Regions from separate parts of the Variovorax sp. RA8 genome, predicted to be linked through region 1. Evidence: predicted binding sites of a transcription regulator. Region 1 holds the regulator's gene; each other region holds the start of a gene.
The links. Region 1 encodes sigma-54, which starts transcription at its own class of promoters, with help from an activator protein. Its sites were predicted from a motif close to TGGCANGNAANCTGCTTT; they were not measured.
Positions count from the first base shown of each region.

Region 2: E5P3_RS18770 (P-II family nitrogen regulator) is a predicted target of sigma-54. The motif match lies at 1,409-1,426, and genes of this name have one in related genera.
Region 3: E5P3_RS01790 (TorF family putative porin) is a predicted target of sigma-54. The motif match lies at 2,257-2,274, and genes of this name have one in related genera.
Region 4: E5P3_RS29290 (pilin) is a predicted target of sigma-54. The motif match lies at 2,579-2,596, and genes of this name have one in related genera.

Region 1 is NZ_LR594662.1:5,874,445-5,878,540, forward strand. Features, by position in the region: gene lptA (lipopolysaccharide transport periplasmic protein LptA) at 1-241, shown strand, start outside; gene lptB (LPS export ABC transporter ATP-binding protein) at 256-1,038, shown strand; gene E5P3_RS27990 (RNA polymerase factor sigma-54) at 1,053-2,642, shown strand; gene E5P3_RS27995 (phospholipase D family protein) at 2,645-4,096, shown strand, end outside.
Region 2 is NZ_LR594662.1:4,004,646-4,008,741, reverse strand. Features, by position in the region: gene E5P3_RS18780 (GNAT family N-acetyltransferase) at 1-355, opposite strand, end outside; gene E5P3_RS18775 (DMT family transporter) at 366-1,304, opposite strand; gene E5P3_RS18770 (P-II family nitrogen regulator) at 1,538-1,876, shown strand; gene E5P3_RS18765 (TIGR00730 family Rossman fold protein) at 1,914-2,504, opposite strand; gene E5P3_RS18760 (diacylglycerol kinase) at 2,562-3,020, opposite strand; gene E5P3_RS18755 (RDD family protein) at 3,017-3,586, opposite strand; gene E5P3_RS18750 (DUF3106 domain-containing protein) at 3,599-4,096, opposite strand, start outside.
Region 3 is NZ_LR594662.1:389,157-393,252, reverse strand. Features, by position in the region: gene E5P3_RS01800 (ammonium transporter) at 1-956, opposite strand, end outside; gene glnK (P-II family nitrogen regulator) at 983-1,321, opposite strand; gene E5P3_RS01790 (TorF family putative porin) at 1,388-2,209, opposite strand; gene E5P3_RS01785 (YifB family Mg chelatase-like AAA ATPase) at 2,369-3,904, shown strand; gene E5P3_RS01780 (ABC transporter substrate-binding protein) at 3,905-4,096, opposite strand, start outside.
Region 4 is NZ_LR594662.1:6,145,559-6,149,654, forward strand. Features, by position in the region: gene E5P3_RS29280 (CHASE2 domain-containing protein) at 1-1,627, shown strand, start outside; gene E5P3_RS29285 (3',5'-cyclic-nucleotide phosphodiesterase) at 1,641-2,450, shown strand; gene E5P3_RS29290 (pilin) at 2,653-3,099, shown strand; gene E5P3_RS29295 (O-antigen ligase family protein) at 3,196-4,096, shown strand, end outside.

The sequences.
Region 1 (4,096 bases):
CAGCGGGCCGCTGATCGTCTACGACCAGAGCAACGACACCTTCACCGTCAACGGCTCCTCGCTGCCGCCCAATGCGGGCGTCGCGGCGCAGGGCGGCCGCGTGCGGGCCATCCTCACGCCCAAGCCGGCCGCCTCGGCGCCGGCTCCCGGCACCCGGCCGCCCGCGGCGCCTGCCGCAGCACCGGCGAGCGGCAGCGGCCTGCGCTCGACCACCACCCTCGGCGGGGAAGAACGCAAGTGAGGGCGGACCCCGATATGGCCCCCCATGGCCCCGGCGAAGCGACGGGCAGCCGCCTCGAGGCGCGCGGCCTGCAGAAGACCTACGGCAGCCGCAAGGTCGTCAAGGACGTCTCGCTGGGCGTCGACAAGGGCGAGGTGGTCGGCCTGCTGGGTCCCAACGGCGCCGGCAAGACCACCTCTTTCTACATGATCGTCGGCCTGGTGCGTGCGGACGCGGGCGAGATCAGCATCGACGGAGTGCCGATCGCGCACATGCCGATCCACCGCCGCTCCCGCATGGGCTTGAGCTACCTGCCGCAGGAGGCCTCGATCTTCCGCAAGTTGACGGTCGAGGAGAACGTGCGCGCGGTGCTCGAACTGCAGCGCGAGCCGAACGGCGACGGCCGGCCGCTGCCGCTGTCGAAGCAGCGCATCGAGGAACGCCTGAGCGAGCTGCTGCACGACCTGCGCGTGGACCACCTGCGCGATTCTCCTGCGCTGGCGCTGTCGGGCGGCGAGCGCCGCCGCGTCGAAATCGCGCGCGCGCTGGCCACCCAGCCGCGCTTCATCCTGCTGGACGAGCCCTTCGCCGGCATCGATCCGATCGCGGTGATCGAGATCCAGCGGATCATCAACTTCCTGAAGGAGCGCGGCATCGGCGTTCTCATCACGGACCACAACGTGCGTGAGACGCTGGGCATCTGCGATCACGCCTTCATCATCAGCGACGGGCATGTGCTGGCACAAGGCACGCCATCGGAGATCGTCGACAACGCCGAGGTGCGGCGCGTCTACCTCGGCGAGCACTTCCGGATGTAAGGGCTTGTCATTCAATGAAGCAAGGGCTCTCGCTGCGCGTCTCGCAGCACCTCGCGCTGACGCCGCAATTGCAGCAGTCGATCCGGCTGCTGCAGCTGTCGACGCTCGAGTTGAGCCAGGAAGTCGAGCAGATGCTCGACGAGAACCCTTTCCTGGAGCGCACGGCCGACGAGGCGCCGCGCGAAGAGTTCGGGCTCGACTCGGCCGACGCGCCGGTGCGCGACGATGACCGCCAGGTCGACAGCGAGTCCGAGTTCGTCGCGACCCCCGCTGCGGCGTCCGCCGACAGTGCGCCGGCCTCCCCCGCCGACAGCGAGACAGCCGCGGCCGCCGAAGGCCCGGAGAGCGAGCCCGACTGGGAAGGCGACGGCACGGTCGACCTCGCGCCGGACGACAGCGAATGGGGCGGCGACGCGCCCGCGCGCAACAGCGGCACCGGCGACAACGAGCGCCCCGATGCGACCGAACTCGCCAGCAGCCAGGAGTCGCTGCAGTCCTTCCTGCATCGCCAGGCACTGAGCCTGCGCCTGGAGGAGAACGACCGCGCCGCGCTGCGCTTCCTGATCGAGTCGCTCAACGACGACGGCTACCTCGAGGACTCGCTGCCGGCCCTGGCCTCCGGCCTGGCCGGCGACGACAACGAACAGTTCGACGAGCTGGTGCACCACTTCCAGGTCGCGCTCGGCCTGCTGCAGAACCTGGAGCCGGTCGGCGTCGGTGCCCGCAGCCTGGCCGAGTGCCTCGCCATCCAGCTGCGCGCGCAGCAGGAAGAGGACGACACCGAGGACGAGAAGCAGGTGCGCCGGACCGCGATCGCAATCTGCAAGCAGCCGATGGAGCTGCTCGCCAAGCGCGACTTCAAGCGCCTGGCCACGCTCACCCGCAGCAACGAGGAGGAAGTGCGCGCCGCCCTGCAGCTTATCGCGCGGCTGGAGCCCAAGCCCGGACGCCGCTTCGCCAACGTCGAGCGCAACATCGTCATCCCCGACGTGATCGTCACGCGCGTGGGCCACGGCACCAGCGCCAGGTTCCGCGTCATGCTCAACCCCGAGGTGATGCCGCGGCTGCGCGTGCACGACATCTACGCCGGCGCGCTGAAGGCGCACAAGGGTGAGGGCAGCCAGGCGCTGTCGCAGCGGCTGCAGGAGGCGCGCTGGTTCATCAAGAACATCCAGCAGCGCTTCGACACCATCCTGCGCGTGTCGAACGCGATCGTGGAGCGGCAGAAGAACTACTTCGTCCACGGCGAGCTCGCCATGCGCCCGCTGGTGCTGCGCGAGATCGCCGACGAGCTGGGCCTGCACGAATCCACCATCAGCCGCGTGACCACTGCCAAGTACATGTCCACGCCCTACGGCACGGTCGAGCTCAAGTACTTCTTCGGCTCGGCGCTGGGCACCGAGACCGGCGGCAACGCCTCCAGCACCGCGGTGCGCGCCCTGATCAAGCAGTTCGTGAGCGCCGAGGACGTGAAGAAGCCGCTGTCGGACAGCCAGGTTTCCGAGATGCTCAAGGAGCAGGGCATCGAGTGCGCGCGCCGCACGGTGGCCAAGTACCGCGAGGCGCTGCGCATCGCGCCTGCCAACCTGCGCAAGGCCTTGTAGCGATGCGCGCGCGCCGGAGCCGCTGGCCGCAGTGGGTGCGCCTGGGCTTGGCATTGGGGGCGCTACTCTTCCTGGCCAGCGGCTGTGCCGTGCTGCCTGCCGAGTTCGAGCGCACGCCCTCCAGGGCGGTGCCGCTGTCTCCTGACACTGCGCTGGGCCGCATCGCGAAAAGCTCGCAGCCCGACCCCGACCTGAGCGGCTTCCGCCTGATGCCCGGCGGCGATTTCGCGCTCGACACCCGGCTCGAGCTGGCGCGCCGGGCCCAGCGCACGCTGGACGTGCAGTACTACCAGATCCACAACGACGAGACCGGCCGCTACCTGCTGCGCACGCTGCGCGACGCCGCCCTGCGCGGCGTGCGCGTGCGCCTGCTGATGGACGATCTCTACACCTCGGGCGAGGACGATCTGCTGCTGGCGCTGGCCGCCACGCCCAACCTGGAGCTGCGCCTGTTCAATCCCTTCCCGGCCGGGCGCGGCAGCATGCTCGGGCGCTTCTCCGCGTCACTGTTCGACTTCAGCCGCGTGAACCGGCGCATGCACAACAAGCTCTTCATCGCCGACGGCGCGATGGCGGTGGCCGGCGGGCGCAACATCGGCAACGAGTACTTCACGCAGACGGCGGGCGCCAATTTCATCGACCTCGACACCTTCGTCGCCGGGGCGCTCATCCCGCGGCTGGCCAGCCTGTTCGACCAATACTGGAACAGCGAGTACGTGCGCCCCATTGAGACCGTGGTGGCATCCTCCGTGCCGCGCGAGGAACGCCAGCGCCGCTTCGAGGCGCTGAGCGGTCCGCAGACCACGCCACCCCCGCGCCCGCCCGCACCCAACGACGTGCTGGGCTACAGCCCCCTCGTGGAGGACATCAAGGCCGGCAGGCTGGACCTGATCTGGACCCGGGCAGAGGCCTACGCCGATTCGCCCGACCGGGTGATCGGCAGGCAGGTGACCTATGGCGGCATCCCGCTGCTGGACGTCGACAGCGTGCGCTACAACGTGATCGAGCAGATCCGCCGTGGGCGCTCCGACGTGACCATCGTCTCGCCCTACCTGATCCCCGGCAAGGGCGGGCTGGAGGCGATGCGCGAGGTGCGCCGGCGCGGCATGAAGATCAGCGTGGTCACCAACTCGCTGGCCGCCACCGACGAGCCGGTGGTGCACACCGGCTACCGCCGTTACCGCGAAGACATGCTCAGGCTCGGCGCCGAGATCTACGAACTCAGCTCCCAGCGCACCCGGCGCAGCGTGCGCCTCGGCCTCTTCGGCACGCAGATCGGGCGCCTGCATGCCAAGTCGGCGGTGATCGACGGACGCACGCTGTTCGTCGGCTCGATGAACTTCGATCCGCGCTCCGACATGCACAACACCGAGATCGGGCTGATCATCTTCAGCCCCCAGATGGCGCAGCAGGTGCTCAAGCTGATCGAGGTGCTCAAGCAGCAGGGCGCCTAC
Region 2 (4,096 bases), 1.9 Mb from region 1:
GCAGGCGCGTTCCCGGCACCGGGGTGAAGGGCACCGCCACCACGGCCTTCGGGTAGTACGCCAGCCCGTGCTGCTGGTAGGCGTTGGCCCAGGCCCAGTCGAACACGTATTCGCCGTAGGAGTGGCCCTTGAGGTACATCGGGCAGGCCGCGGCCAGCTCGCGGCCGCGCCACACCGTCAGGAAGCGCGGCGCCCAGCCGCTCTCGGGCGAGGCGCTGTCGCTCTGCTCCAGGGCTGCCAGGTAGGCGTGGCGCATGAAGGGGGAGGGCGCGCGCTGCGTGGCCAGCAGGCTGTCCCAGGCGGCGGCGTCGATCTCGGAGACGGCGCCATGGATGCGGACGACGAAGTCGGTCAAGGGCTTCCCATCAGCGGCCTCGCGGGCCGCTGGTCTCGGCGATGTAGATGCCGCCCAGCACCAGGGCCAGCGCTACCGCATGGTAGAGCGACAGCGGCTCGCCGAGCACGAGCACCGCGAGCAGCGGCCCGAAGATCGGCACCAGATTGAGGAAGACACCCGCGCGCGCCGGACCGATCAGCCCCACGGCGTGGATGAAGGTGACCTGCGAGGCGAAGGAGGGCAGCAGCCCGACGAACAGCACAAGCGCCCAGCCCGTGGGCGTGGGCACGAAGAAATCGCCCATGGCGATTTCCGCCACGAGGAGTGGCACCGACACCAGGCAGGCCACAGCCGCGGTCGCCGCGAAGAAGACGATGGCCGGCACGTCAGGCCGCCGGCGCAGGCCCAGCGCATAGGCGGCGTAGAGCATGCTGGCCACGATCATCCAGACGTCGCCGATGTTGAAGCCGAGCTCGGCCAGAAGCGCAGGATGGCCGCCCGAGGCCACCACGACGATGCCGGCGAGCGTGAGCGCCACGCCCACCAGTTGCAGTCCGCCCACGCGGGTGCGAAAGAAGAGCAGGCTCCCCAGCAGCACCAGCACTGGAATGGTGCCTTGGATGATCGCGATGTTGATGGCCGTCGTGTGATGCGCCGCGGCATAGAACAGGGCGTTGAAGCCGGTGAAGCCCAACGTGCCCATCACCGTGATGAAGCGCCAGGAGGGCAGCAGGCTGCGCCAGTGCAGGGCGATCTGCCGGCGCGCGCACAGGCCCAGCGCCAGGCAGCAGACGATCCAGCGCGAGAAGGTCAGCATCATCGGCGAGACCTCGCCCACCGCCAGCCGGGCGGCCACGGCGTTCGCGCCCCAGATCAGCGTGGTGAACACCAGCAGCACATAGGCTTGGTTGTGGAGCCAGGGGAGGAACGAGGAGAAGAGGCCGGTGGGGGAGGAACCAGAGCGCATGGCCTGCCGAGCGTAGCAGCCCCCGCGATGGTGCGCGCGCGACGCCCTTCCCAAGCCTTCGGCGCAGGAGGCGAATGACATAATCTTTTCGACTCGCGCGACCCTGGCACGCTACATGCAGGACGACGAAGGCATCGTGGGCATCCGGGTAGGCGGTCGCCGCCTCGGCGCCGATTGGCGCTACCCTATCGCCAGCCAGTTCAACGAAATCGCCGAAAGAAAGAAGAGACCCTATGAAGCAAATCACCGCCATCGTCAAACCGTTCAAGCTCGACGACGTGCGCGAGGCGCTGGCCGAGGTCGGCGTCACCGGGCTCACCGTCACCGAGGTCAAGGGCTTCGGCCGACAGAAGGGCCATACCGAGCTCTACCGCGGCGCCGAATACGTGGTCGACTTCCTGCCGAAGATGAAGGTCGAGGTGGTGGTCAACGAGGCCGACCTGGACCGTTGTGTCGATGCCATCGTCACCGCCGCGCGCACCGGCAAGATCGGCGATGGCAAGATCTTCGTGACCAACGTCGAGCGCGTGGTGCGCATCCGCACCGGCGAGGAAGACGAAGCCGCAGTCTAGGCGGCGCTCAGGGCCGAAGCAGCCGTCCAGGCGGCGCTCAGAGCACCTCGGCGAGTTTGTCTCCGCGCGGGTGGCGGCCCGCCTCCTCGAGCAGCGCGTCGAGCAGGGCGGCGGCGTCATTGCCCGAACGAATCAGTCCCATCTGCCATTCGCCCATGAAGCCCTCTCGCACGCTGTGGGCCAGGAAGTCGATCAGGCCGCTGTAGTAGCCCGCCACATCGAGGATGCCGACCGGCTTGTCGTGATAGCCGAGCTGGCGCCAGGTCCAGATCTCGAACAGTTCCTCGAAGGTGCCGATGCCGCCCGGCAGGGCGACGAAGGCATCGGCACGCTCCCCCATCATGGCCTTGCGCTCATGCATGGTGTCGACCACGTGCAGCTCGTCGCACAGGGGGTTGGCGAGTTCCTTGTCGACCAGGGCCTTTGGGATGATGCCGACCACGCGTCCGCCGCTGGTGCGCGTCGCTTCCGCCACCACGCCCATCAGGCCAGTGCGGCCGCCACCGTAGACCAGCTGCCCGCCGCGTTCGCCGATCCAGCGGCCGACCGACCGGGCCGCGGCCGAGAATTCCTGCCGCTCGCCGGGGCGCGAACCGCAATACACGCAAATCGAAAAAGAAGGGGTCATCCCCCGATCATGCCGCCATCGAATGACGCGCGGCTTGCATCGAGGGGACTCGTCGCGCTAGCCGGAGAAGCGGTGCCACAACGCCGCGAACCAGACGCCGCAACACAGGAGGATGGACAGCAGCACCGCGGCGCTGCCCACGTCCTTGGCGTTCTTGGAGAAGGAGTGCCATTCCGGGCCCACGCGGTCGATGGCCGCCTCGATTCCGGTGTTGAGCAGCTCGACGATCATCACCAGGATCACCACCGCCGCGAGCAATGCGGTTTCGACCCAGGTCCGGCCGACCCAGAAGGCGGCCGGCACCATCACGATGGCGCACAGCACCTCCTGGCGGAAGGCCGCCTCGCCCCAAGCGGCGCGGAAGCCATCGAGCGAGATGAGGGTGGCGTGCCAGATGCGGTCCAGGCCGCGCCGCGACTTCTGTGGATTGACGGGGCTGTTGACGGTGTTTGCTGGACCAGCCTCCGCGCTACGCGCTGCGGCGCTATTCGACCTGGGAGCGGAACGGCGTGTCATCGTCGGCTCAAGGGTTTGGACGGGATCAGGCGGGTGCCGGCCCAGGCGTCGTGCCAGAACTGGCGTTCGGGGTGGAAGCGCGAGAGCAGGGCCCAGACGATCACCCAGCCGAAGATCAGCACCGCGGACTCGCCGCCGCCGAGCCTGAAGGGCGCGACTGCGGCCAGCGGAGGCAGGAACCAGACCCAGGAGAGCAGATAGCGCAGCAGCGCGCGCCCTTGCGTGACCGGCCGGCCGAGCCGGTCGACCACGCGGATGCCCCAGGTCTTCATGGCCAGCGTCTGGCCCTTGGACCAGAACCAGACGAAGTAGACGCCGAACACGACGAACAGGAACGCCTGCAGCAGGTGCCGGCGCGAATCCATGGCGTCGCGCATCTGGCCCAGGGTGCTGAACAGCCAGCCCGCGACGAACACCACGGCGAAAAGCAGCATCCCCTCGTAGAGCCAGCAGGCCATGCGCCGCCACAGGCCGGGTGCGCTCAACTCGGGGGGAATGGCGGGGGCGGAGGGATCAGGAAAGGCCGTGCCGCGGGCACCGGCGCTGTCGGAGGAACTGGAAGCCATCGGCAGCTTGTATCACGGCGCGGCGGGGGGCTGGTCGCTGGTGCGTACCGGAGATGTGGCGGAGACCGAGGCATCCGCCGGGGCAGCCGGGGCGGAAGGTGCCGGCACCTGTGCCTCTGCGGTGATGGGCGGGCCGGCTGTCGGGACTGCCATCCGCGTCACCGGCGGACCCGCGGCAGGCAGGCGAGCGGGAGACGGCTGCGACACGGGCGTCGGCGGCGCCAGCTGGATACGCGGGGTGTGTTGCGCGTCAGCCGTCGCGGCGGGCAGCTGGACCAGCTTCTGGGCCGGCACCGGCCGGATCGACGCCGCGGCGCCAGGACGGGGCTTGGCACGCGCGGCCAGCTCGCGTTTTTCTTCCTCGCTGAGCGCCTGGTAGGCCTCCCACTTGGCTTTGCGTTCGTCCACCGGAACCTGCTTCACCTCGGCGAAGTTGAAGCGAGCCTGCGAGCGTTGCTGGTTGCTCAGCGTGGCCCATGATGTCATCCGGCTGTGAAGGATTTCCTGCTC
Region 3 (4,096 bases), 5.5 Mb from region 1:
GTACCCGCTTCGAGCGCGGAGCCTGCGTTGAAGCCGAACCAGCCCACCCACAGCAGCGAGGCGCCGACCATCGTGAGCGTCAGCGAATGCGGCGTGAAGGCTTCCTTGCCGTAGCCGATGCGCTTGCCGATCAGGAAGGCACCCACCAGGCCGGCGACCGCCGCGTTGATGTGCACCACCGTGCCGCCCGCGAAATCGAGCGCGCCCCACTGCCAGATGAGGCCGGCCTTGGCGTTCATGGCATCGACCACGTCCGTGCTGGCGTAGGCGTCCGGGCCCATCCAGAACCAGACCATGTGCGCGATCGGCGCATAGCTGAAGGTGAACCACAGCACCATGAAGAGCAGCACGGCCGAGAACTTGATGCGCTCGGCGAAGGCGCCCACGATCAGGCAGCAGGTAATGCCGGCGAAGGTGGCCTGGAAGGCGGCGAACAGCAGCTCGGGGATGTAGACGCCCTTGCTGAAGGTCGCGCCCGGCGCGAAAGTGCCGGTGGCGGGGTCGAAGATGCCCTTCATGAAGAGCCTGTCGAAGCCGCCGATGAAGGAGTTGCCCTCGGTGAAGGCCAGGCTGTAGCCGTAGATCAGCCACAACACCACGATCATCGAGAAGGTGACCATCACCTGCATCAGTACCGACAGCATGTTCTTGCTGCGCACCAGGCCGCCGTAGAAGAGGGCCAGGCCGGGAATGGTCATCATGATGACCAGCAGCGTCGACAGCAGCATCCAGGAGGTGTCGCCCTTGTTGAACGAAGGCGCGGGGGCGGCGGCCGGCGCAGCCGCGGCGGCATCGGCGGGTGCGGCTGCGGCCGGAGCCGCTGCAGCGGGTGCTGTGGCGGCCGGGGCCGAGGCGGCGGGCGCTTCGGCAGGCGCAGCCGGGGTCTGGGCGAAGCCCGCGGTGCCGGCGACCAGCACGCTCAGGCCGAGGGCGAGAGAGACAAGCAGTTTTTTCATTGGATCTGTTCTTTCGTGCCTCGAAGTCAAAGGGCTTCGCGGCCTGTTTCTCCGGTACGGATGCGCACGACCTGCTCGAGGTCATAGACGAAGATCTTGCCGTCGCCGATCTTGCCGGTGCGCGCGGCGCTCTCGACCGCCTCGATCACGCGCTCGACCAGCTCGTCGGCCACGGCTGCCTCGATCTTGACCTTGGGCAGGAAGTCGACCACGTACTCCGCGCCGCGGTAGAGCTCGGTGTGGCCTTTCTGGCGCCCGAAGCCCTTGACCTCCGTCACGGTGATGCCCTGCACCCCGATCGCCGAGAGCGCCTCGCGCACCTCGTCGAGCTTGAACGGCTTGATGATGGCTGTGACCAGCTTCATGATGCTTCCCTCATAGATTCCATGATGTTTCTCCTCTGGATCGCTCGGAACGACGCGTCGCCGTGATCAGAGCGTCTTGGTCAGCGTGACGATGAATCGGGCCTTGTTGGGCGACCAGGTGCGCTCGCCGATGGGCCCGAAGCCCAGGTCCAGGCCCGGGTCGGCCACCAGCAGGTACGAGCTCTTCCTGTTGGCGCCCTGCACCGAGCCGGCCAGCGACAGGCCGTTGCCGAAGTCGTAGGAGGCGCCGACGTTGTAGTCCACGTAGTTGCGATAGCCGAGGCTGCGGATGTCGCTGCTCATGTGCGTGTAGCCGACCGCCGCCTTGAAGGTCACCTTGGGCACGATTTCCTTGGTGTAGCTCAGGTTCAGGTAGCCGGTGTTGCGGCCCTTCAGGCCCGAGCCGTCCTTCTCGCCGGCGTAGTTGAAGTAGTCCTTGGACACCGTGTGCGAATACTTCAGCGTGAACGCGCCGATCGCCTCGTCGGCCCAGGTGCCGGCGCCGTAGAGCTCGGTGGTGTTGCCTCGGGTGTTGCCCGGATAGATGTACGTCAGCACGCCGACGTCGAGGTCGAAAACGCCGGCCTTGAACTTGTAGCCGCCGTAGATGTCGCTCTCGATGCTGTTGCCGTTGAGCCAGTTGACGCTGGAGTTCCAGTTGCCGATGTAGAAGCCGCTCTCGCCGAAGGCATAGTCGAAGCCGCCCTGGATGGCGGGCTTGAAGCCCTTGGTCTTGGCGAAGTCGTTGTTGCCCAGCACGTCCTGGTCCTGGCCGCGGAACTTGTAGTTGCTGGTCAGCGCGACGTTGCCTGTGAGCTGGGCACTCGCCAGCATCGGCAGGGCAGCGAGGGCGGCGACGGCCAGGGCAGACGCGGTTTTACGGTGCATCATCGGGAGACTCCTCGGTCAGTTTTGAAATGGTTGGATACCGTTTCAAAGCAGGGAGCGTGCCAAATCTCGCGACCCGTGGACAGCGGAGCCTGGGACAGGTGCATGACGGCGCCATGAACAAAAGATGGGCGCACCATCTTGGTGAAAGGGAGAGAAATGAGCTTATCTTTGGTGCAGAGCCGTGCTTTGCTGGGCCTGGAAGCGGCAAGCGTCACGGTCGAGGTGCATCTGGCCAACGGGCTGCCCAGCTTCACGCTGGTGGGATTGGCCGACGTGGAGGTGAAGGAAGCCCGGGAGCGGGTGCGTTGCGCCATCCAGAACGCCGGCCTCGAATTCCCGAGCAACAAGCGGATCACGGTCAACCTGGCGCCGGCCGACCTGCCGAAGGACTCGGGCCGCTTCGACCTGCCGATTGCCCTGGGCATCCTGGCGGCGGCCGGGCAGATCGAGGCGGCCCGGCTGGCGGGCCACGAATTCGCGGGGGAGCTCTCGCTTTCAGGGCACCTGAGGCCCGTGCGTGGTGCGCTCGCGATGGCGCTGGCGCTGCATGGCCGCGGTGTCGCGACCAAGCTGGTGCTGCCGGCAGAGAGTGCGAGGGAGGCCGCCCTGGTGCCGGGCGCCGAAATCTACGGTGCAGCCCACCTGCTCGATGTGGTGCGGCAGTTCCTGCCGGGCGGCCCGGCACCCGGCGATGCGGCGGAAGATGGCTGGCATCGTGCGCAGGCCGCCGCCGCCGGCCCGGCGGCGGCGGAGGCCGACCTGGCGGACGTCAAGGGCCACGCGGGCGCCAGGCGCGCGCTCGAGATCGCGGCGGCCGGCCAGCACAGCCTGCTGATGGTGGGCCCGCCGGGGTCCGGCAAGTCGATGCTGGCCCAGCGCTTCGCCGGCCTGCTGCCGTCGATGAGCGTGGACGAGGCGCTGGAAAGCGCCGCCGTCGCCAGCCTGCACGGCCGCTTCGCCGTCGAGCGCTGGCGCCTGCGGCCGACCTGCAGCCCGCACCACAGCGCCAGTGCGGTAGCGCTGGTGGGCGGCGGCTCGCCGCCGCGGCCGGGCGAAATCTCGCTGGCGCACAACGGCGTGCTGTTCCTGGACGAGTTCCCGGAGTTCCAGCGCGCCGCGCTCGAAGCGCTGCGCGAGCCGCTGGAGACCGGCAGCATCACCATCGCGCGGGCCGCACGGCGTGCCGAGTTCCCGGCCCGCTTCCAGTTGGTCGCGGCCATGAACCCCTGCCCTTGCGGGCACCTGGGCTCCTCGCTCAAGCCCTGCCGCTGCACGCCGGACCAGGTGGCCCGCTACCAGGGCAAGCTCAGCGGGCCGCTGCTGGACCGCATCGACCTGCACATCGAGGTACCTGCGGTGCCGGCCACCCAGTTGCTGGAGACACCCACCGGCGAAGCCAGCGCCGAGGTTCGCGCGCGCGTGGTCGAGGCGCGCGAGCGCGCCCTGCGGCGCCAGGGCAAGGCCAACCAGGCGCTGCAGGGCGCGGAGATCGACCGCCACGCGCAGCCCGGTGCCGCGGCCCTGCAGTTCCTGCAGGCCGCCGCGACGCGGCTGGGCTGGTCGGCGCGCGGGACGCATCGCACGCTCAAGCTGGCCCGCACGATCGCGGACCTGGCCGGCGCCGGCACGGTGCAGGCGGCGCATGTGGCGGAGGCGGTGCAGTACCGGAGAGCGCTGCAGAAGGTCGAGTGATCAGCGCTTGAAGCGCCCCCCGCTGATGATCGACAGGTCGACGTAGTCGATGCCCGAGTGGTCCTGCGGCGAGTAGCTCACCTCGAGTCCGCCGCCGGGGTCGTAGCGGAGGTCGTTGAGCACGGCCAGCAGCTTGGCGCGTGTCGGCTTCGGGCCGGCGCGGCGCAGCGCCTCGACCATCACCTTGGTGGC
Region 4 (4,096 bases), 270 kb from region 1:
CGACCCGCGCGAGGATGGCGTCGTGCGCTCGGTGCCACTGCTCGCACGTTACGACGGTACGGACGCGCGCCCCGGCCATTACGAGTCGCTCGCGCTGGTCGTGCACCGGCTGATCGAGGGATCGCCGCCCGCCCTGACCCCCGTGTTCGCGCCGGCCGCCAGCCCGGGCGGATGGCCTGCGCTCGAAGCCCTGCAGCTGGGCGCAGGCGCCTCCCGCCTGCGCGTGCCGGTCGACCAGAGTGCCAGCATGCTGGTGCCCTTCCGCGGCCCCGGCGGCGCGCGCGGCGGCTCCTTTCGCTACGTGGCCGCAGCCCAGGCGCTGGCCGGCGCGCTCGCCCCCGGCGAGCTCGAAGGGAAGGTGGTGCTCATCGGCACCACCGCCCCCGGCCTGCAGGATCTGCGATCGACGCCTGTCGGCGCCGTCTTCCCTGGCGTGGAAGTACACGCTAACATCATCTCGGGCCTGCTGGACCGGCGACTGCTCGTGACGCCCGACTACGCGGCCGGCTACGAGCTTGTCACGGTGCTGGGCGCGGGGCTGCTCCTGGCCATCGGCCTCTCGCTGTTGTCGGCGCCGCGGGCCGCCCTGCTTGCCGTGCTCACTGCGGCCGCCCTGGCCGGGCTGAACAGCTGGCTCTACCTCGGCGCCGGCCTGGTGCTGCCGCTGGCGGCCGCGCTGGTCGTGGTGCCGCTCGCTTTCGCCTTCAGCATGAGCTGGGGCTACTTCGTCGAGGCCCGCGCCAGCCGCAGCCTGGCCAAGCTCTTCGGCACCTACGTGCCGCCGCAACTGGTCGACGAGATGCGCGCCGATCCCGCCCGCTACAGCATGCGGGCTCAAGGCAAGCAGCTCACCGTGATGTTCTGCGACATGCGCGGCTTCACCCGGCTGTCGGAACGGATGGCGCCTGTCGAGCTGCAGGCCTTCCTGAACGCCGTCTTCAGCCGCCTGACCCGGATCATCAGCGAGCACCGGGGCACCATCGACAAGTACATGGGCGATTGCGTCATGGCCTTCTGGGGCGCACCGGTGGACACGCCCGGCCACGCGGCCCTGGCCGTCGAGGCCGCCCTGCAGATGGCCGCGGCCGTGCGGGAGATCAACGGCACGCATCGCGACAACGGACGGCCGGAGATCAGCGTGGGCATCGGCATCAACACCGGCCTGATGAGCGTCGGCGACATGGGCTCGGCGGTGCGGCGCAGCTACACCGTGGTGGGCGACGCGGTCAACCTCGCTTCCCGGCTCGAAGGGCTGAGCAGCCACTATGGCATCGAGATCGTCGCCAGCGCCGCCACCCAAAGCGCGGCCCCGGATTTCGCCTGGCAGGAACTCGACCTCGTGCGTGTCAAGGGCAAGGCCAGGGCCGTGCGGATCTTCACCCCGCTGGGCCGGATGGGCGATTCGGCAGAGGGGTCGCACGAGGCGCTCGCGCAGTGGGCTCGTACACTCGACGCTTACCGCGCGCAGGATTGGCATCAAGCGCAACACCTGCTGGCCCCGCTGCTCGCTGCCGATGCCAAAAAAGTCCTTTACCAGTTGTACGCCGAGCGTTTAGCCTCGCTGGCGTTGCGGCCCAAGGACCCCGACTGGGACGGCGCAACCCGGTTCGACAGCAAACAGCAATAAAGGCTCTCGCAAAATGCAGGTGCGCGTGTTGGGGTGCTCGGGCGCCATCGCCAAGGACTGCCGCACGACCTCGTTCCTGGTCGACAGCGATCTGCTGGTCGACGCCGGCACCGGCGTCGGCGACCTGAGCCTCGACGAGATGGGCGCCATCGACGACGTGGTGCTCACCCACTCGCATCTCGACCATGTGGCCGCATTGCCGCTGATGCTCGACGCGGTGGCCAGTCGCCGCGACAAGCCGCTGCGCGTGCATGCCCTGCGCGCCACCATCGAGGCACTGCGGGCCCATGTGTTCAACAACGTGATCTGGCCGGACTTCGCGAGCATTCCCAGCCTGGAGGCGCCGTTCGTGAGCTTCCACGACATCGTGGTCGGGCAGGAGCTGCAGCTGGGAACGCGGGCGCCCAAGAACATCGAGGTGCTGCCGGCCGTTCACACCGTGCCGGCCTGCGGCTATGCCGTGCGCTGCGCCAAGGGCGGACCGCACTGGGTCTTCAGCGGGGATACCGAGCGCAATCCTGCGTTCTGGCAGCGGGTGAATCAGCTCGACGTGGCAATGCTGGTGATCGAGACGGCGTTCAGCAACCGGGAGCAGGCGCTGGCGCGGCGCAGCCTTCATTTGTCGCCGGCGACGCTCGCGGACGAGTTGGCGCACATTGCAGTCGACAAGGGCTACCCGATCTACATCACCCACACCAAGCCGGCCGAGACCGAGGAGATCATGAGCCAGATCGCCGGGCTGGCGGACGGCTCGCAGATGCACGGTGGTGGGCGGGGGTGGGACATTCGGTGGCTGGAGGCGGCGGGGGTGCTGCAGGTCTGACTTGGAGCGTCGGGTGACTGACAAATTTGTCGGGCCCTGTCCTTCCCCGGCAACAGGATGTGTCACACCCTGTAACTGAAATGGGGGCTTGTAAGCAGTTCTACTGCGTTCAAGGAGTTGTAACGAGGTGGCACGGATGCTGCGGAAGGTTGAACGCACCGGGGGCCCTCCTCGGGCCATCAACCAACCAGGAGTTTCTTGAATGAACCGTCGTTCTATCGCACGCAATGTGCAAAAGGGTTTCACTCTTATCGAACTGATGATCGTTGTGGCGATCATTGGTATCTTGGCAGCTGTGGCGCTGCCGGCTTATCAGGACTACACGACGCGTGCCAAGATCTCTGAAGTGATCGTTATGGGCGCCCCGGCTAAGCTCGCAGTCGCTGAAACGACGTCGTCGCTCGGCCTTTTGAGCAGCGTCACCGCATCCAATAGCGGCTACACCTTTCCTGGCGCAACAAAATATGTGTCAAATGTCGCCATCACTGATTCCACGGGCGTCGTGACGGTCACCTCGACGGTTCCCAATGCGACGGGCGACATCGTCCTGACTCCCACGACCGTTGGTTCGAACACCGGCCAGCTGCGTTGGACGTGCACCTCCGCCATTGCTGCTAAATACCTCCCTTCCGAGTGCCGCCCCACCTGACGGTAGACCGGCGATAGAAGCGGCCCTTGCGGCCGCTTTTTTCGTTTCCCATCCTTCATGACGCACCGAAATCTTGCAAACGGCGCTCTGGCGTGGATGATCCCCGTCTTCGCCGTTGTTGCTTTTTCAGGCGTCACCACTTTTTTCGGGATCGCGGATCCGTACGATTTCTCTCGAAAAGCGCAGATCATCTACCTGTCGATCCTCATCATTTGCTCCGTGTTTCGCCTGCCCGCCGTCTTTCATGAAAGACCACGGTCCGGCATCTTCTGGATCTGGGCGGTTTCGCCAGCGCTTCTAGTGATCTGCCTTCACGGCACTCGGTGGTCCCCGTTTTCCATCGCCGACGCTACGTTGTACGGCATGCTGTTCATGGGGGTCTATTTTTGCGCGAGGCTTTCCGAAGACTGCCCGCAAGAGCAGGATCGAAGCGCGGTGATCCTGGCGCTGGCCCCGTTGCTCAACGTCTGGATGATGGTACTGAGCATCATCGATGTTTTCCTGAGCGGCACATGGAACGACTGGCAGTTGGTGTTCTCGACGATTCGCGAATTCGACGACGCCTTGCTCCCATGCCTGTTCCTGCTCTGGCATCGGCCCGGCGGATTGGCGCGAGTGCGTATGACGCCTCTGGTCTGGCTGCTTTCGACCCTATATCTGCTGGCACTTTGGCAAGACGGCGCCCGCTCTGTCCTGCTGTCTGTGACAAGCGCGCTGCTGCTGGTCGCGTTTCTCCGAAAGGATGCAGCCCTGCTTCGTCTGCCGATTTCCTCGTTCGCGGTCGCGGGGGCATTGTTCTACGGCATGCGATGGCTCTTTGACTCGGACCATACGACTCGAACCGTCTTTAGGCTGACCACTTCGTATCGAAGCGATTTGTGGAGCGGACTCGTGGAATCCTGGGCCCGATCGCCGTGGGTCGGAATAGGCGGCGATCAGTTCGGAAGGCACGACGGCCTCGTGATCGCGATGCACCCTCACAATATTGCGCTGCAAT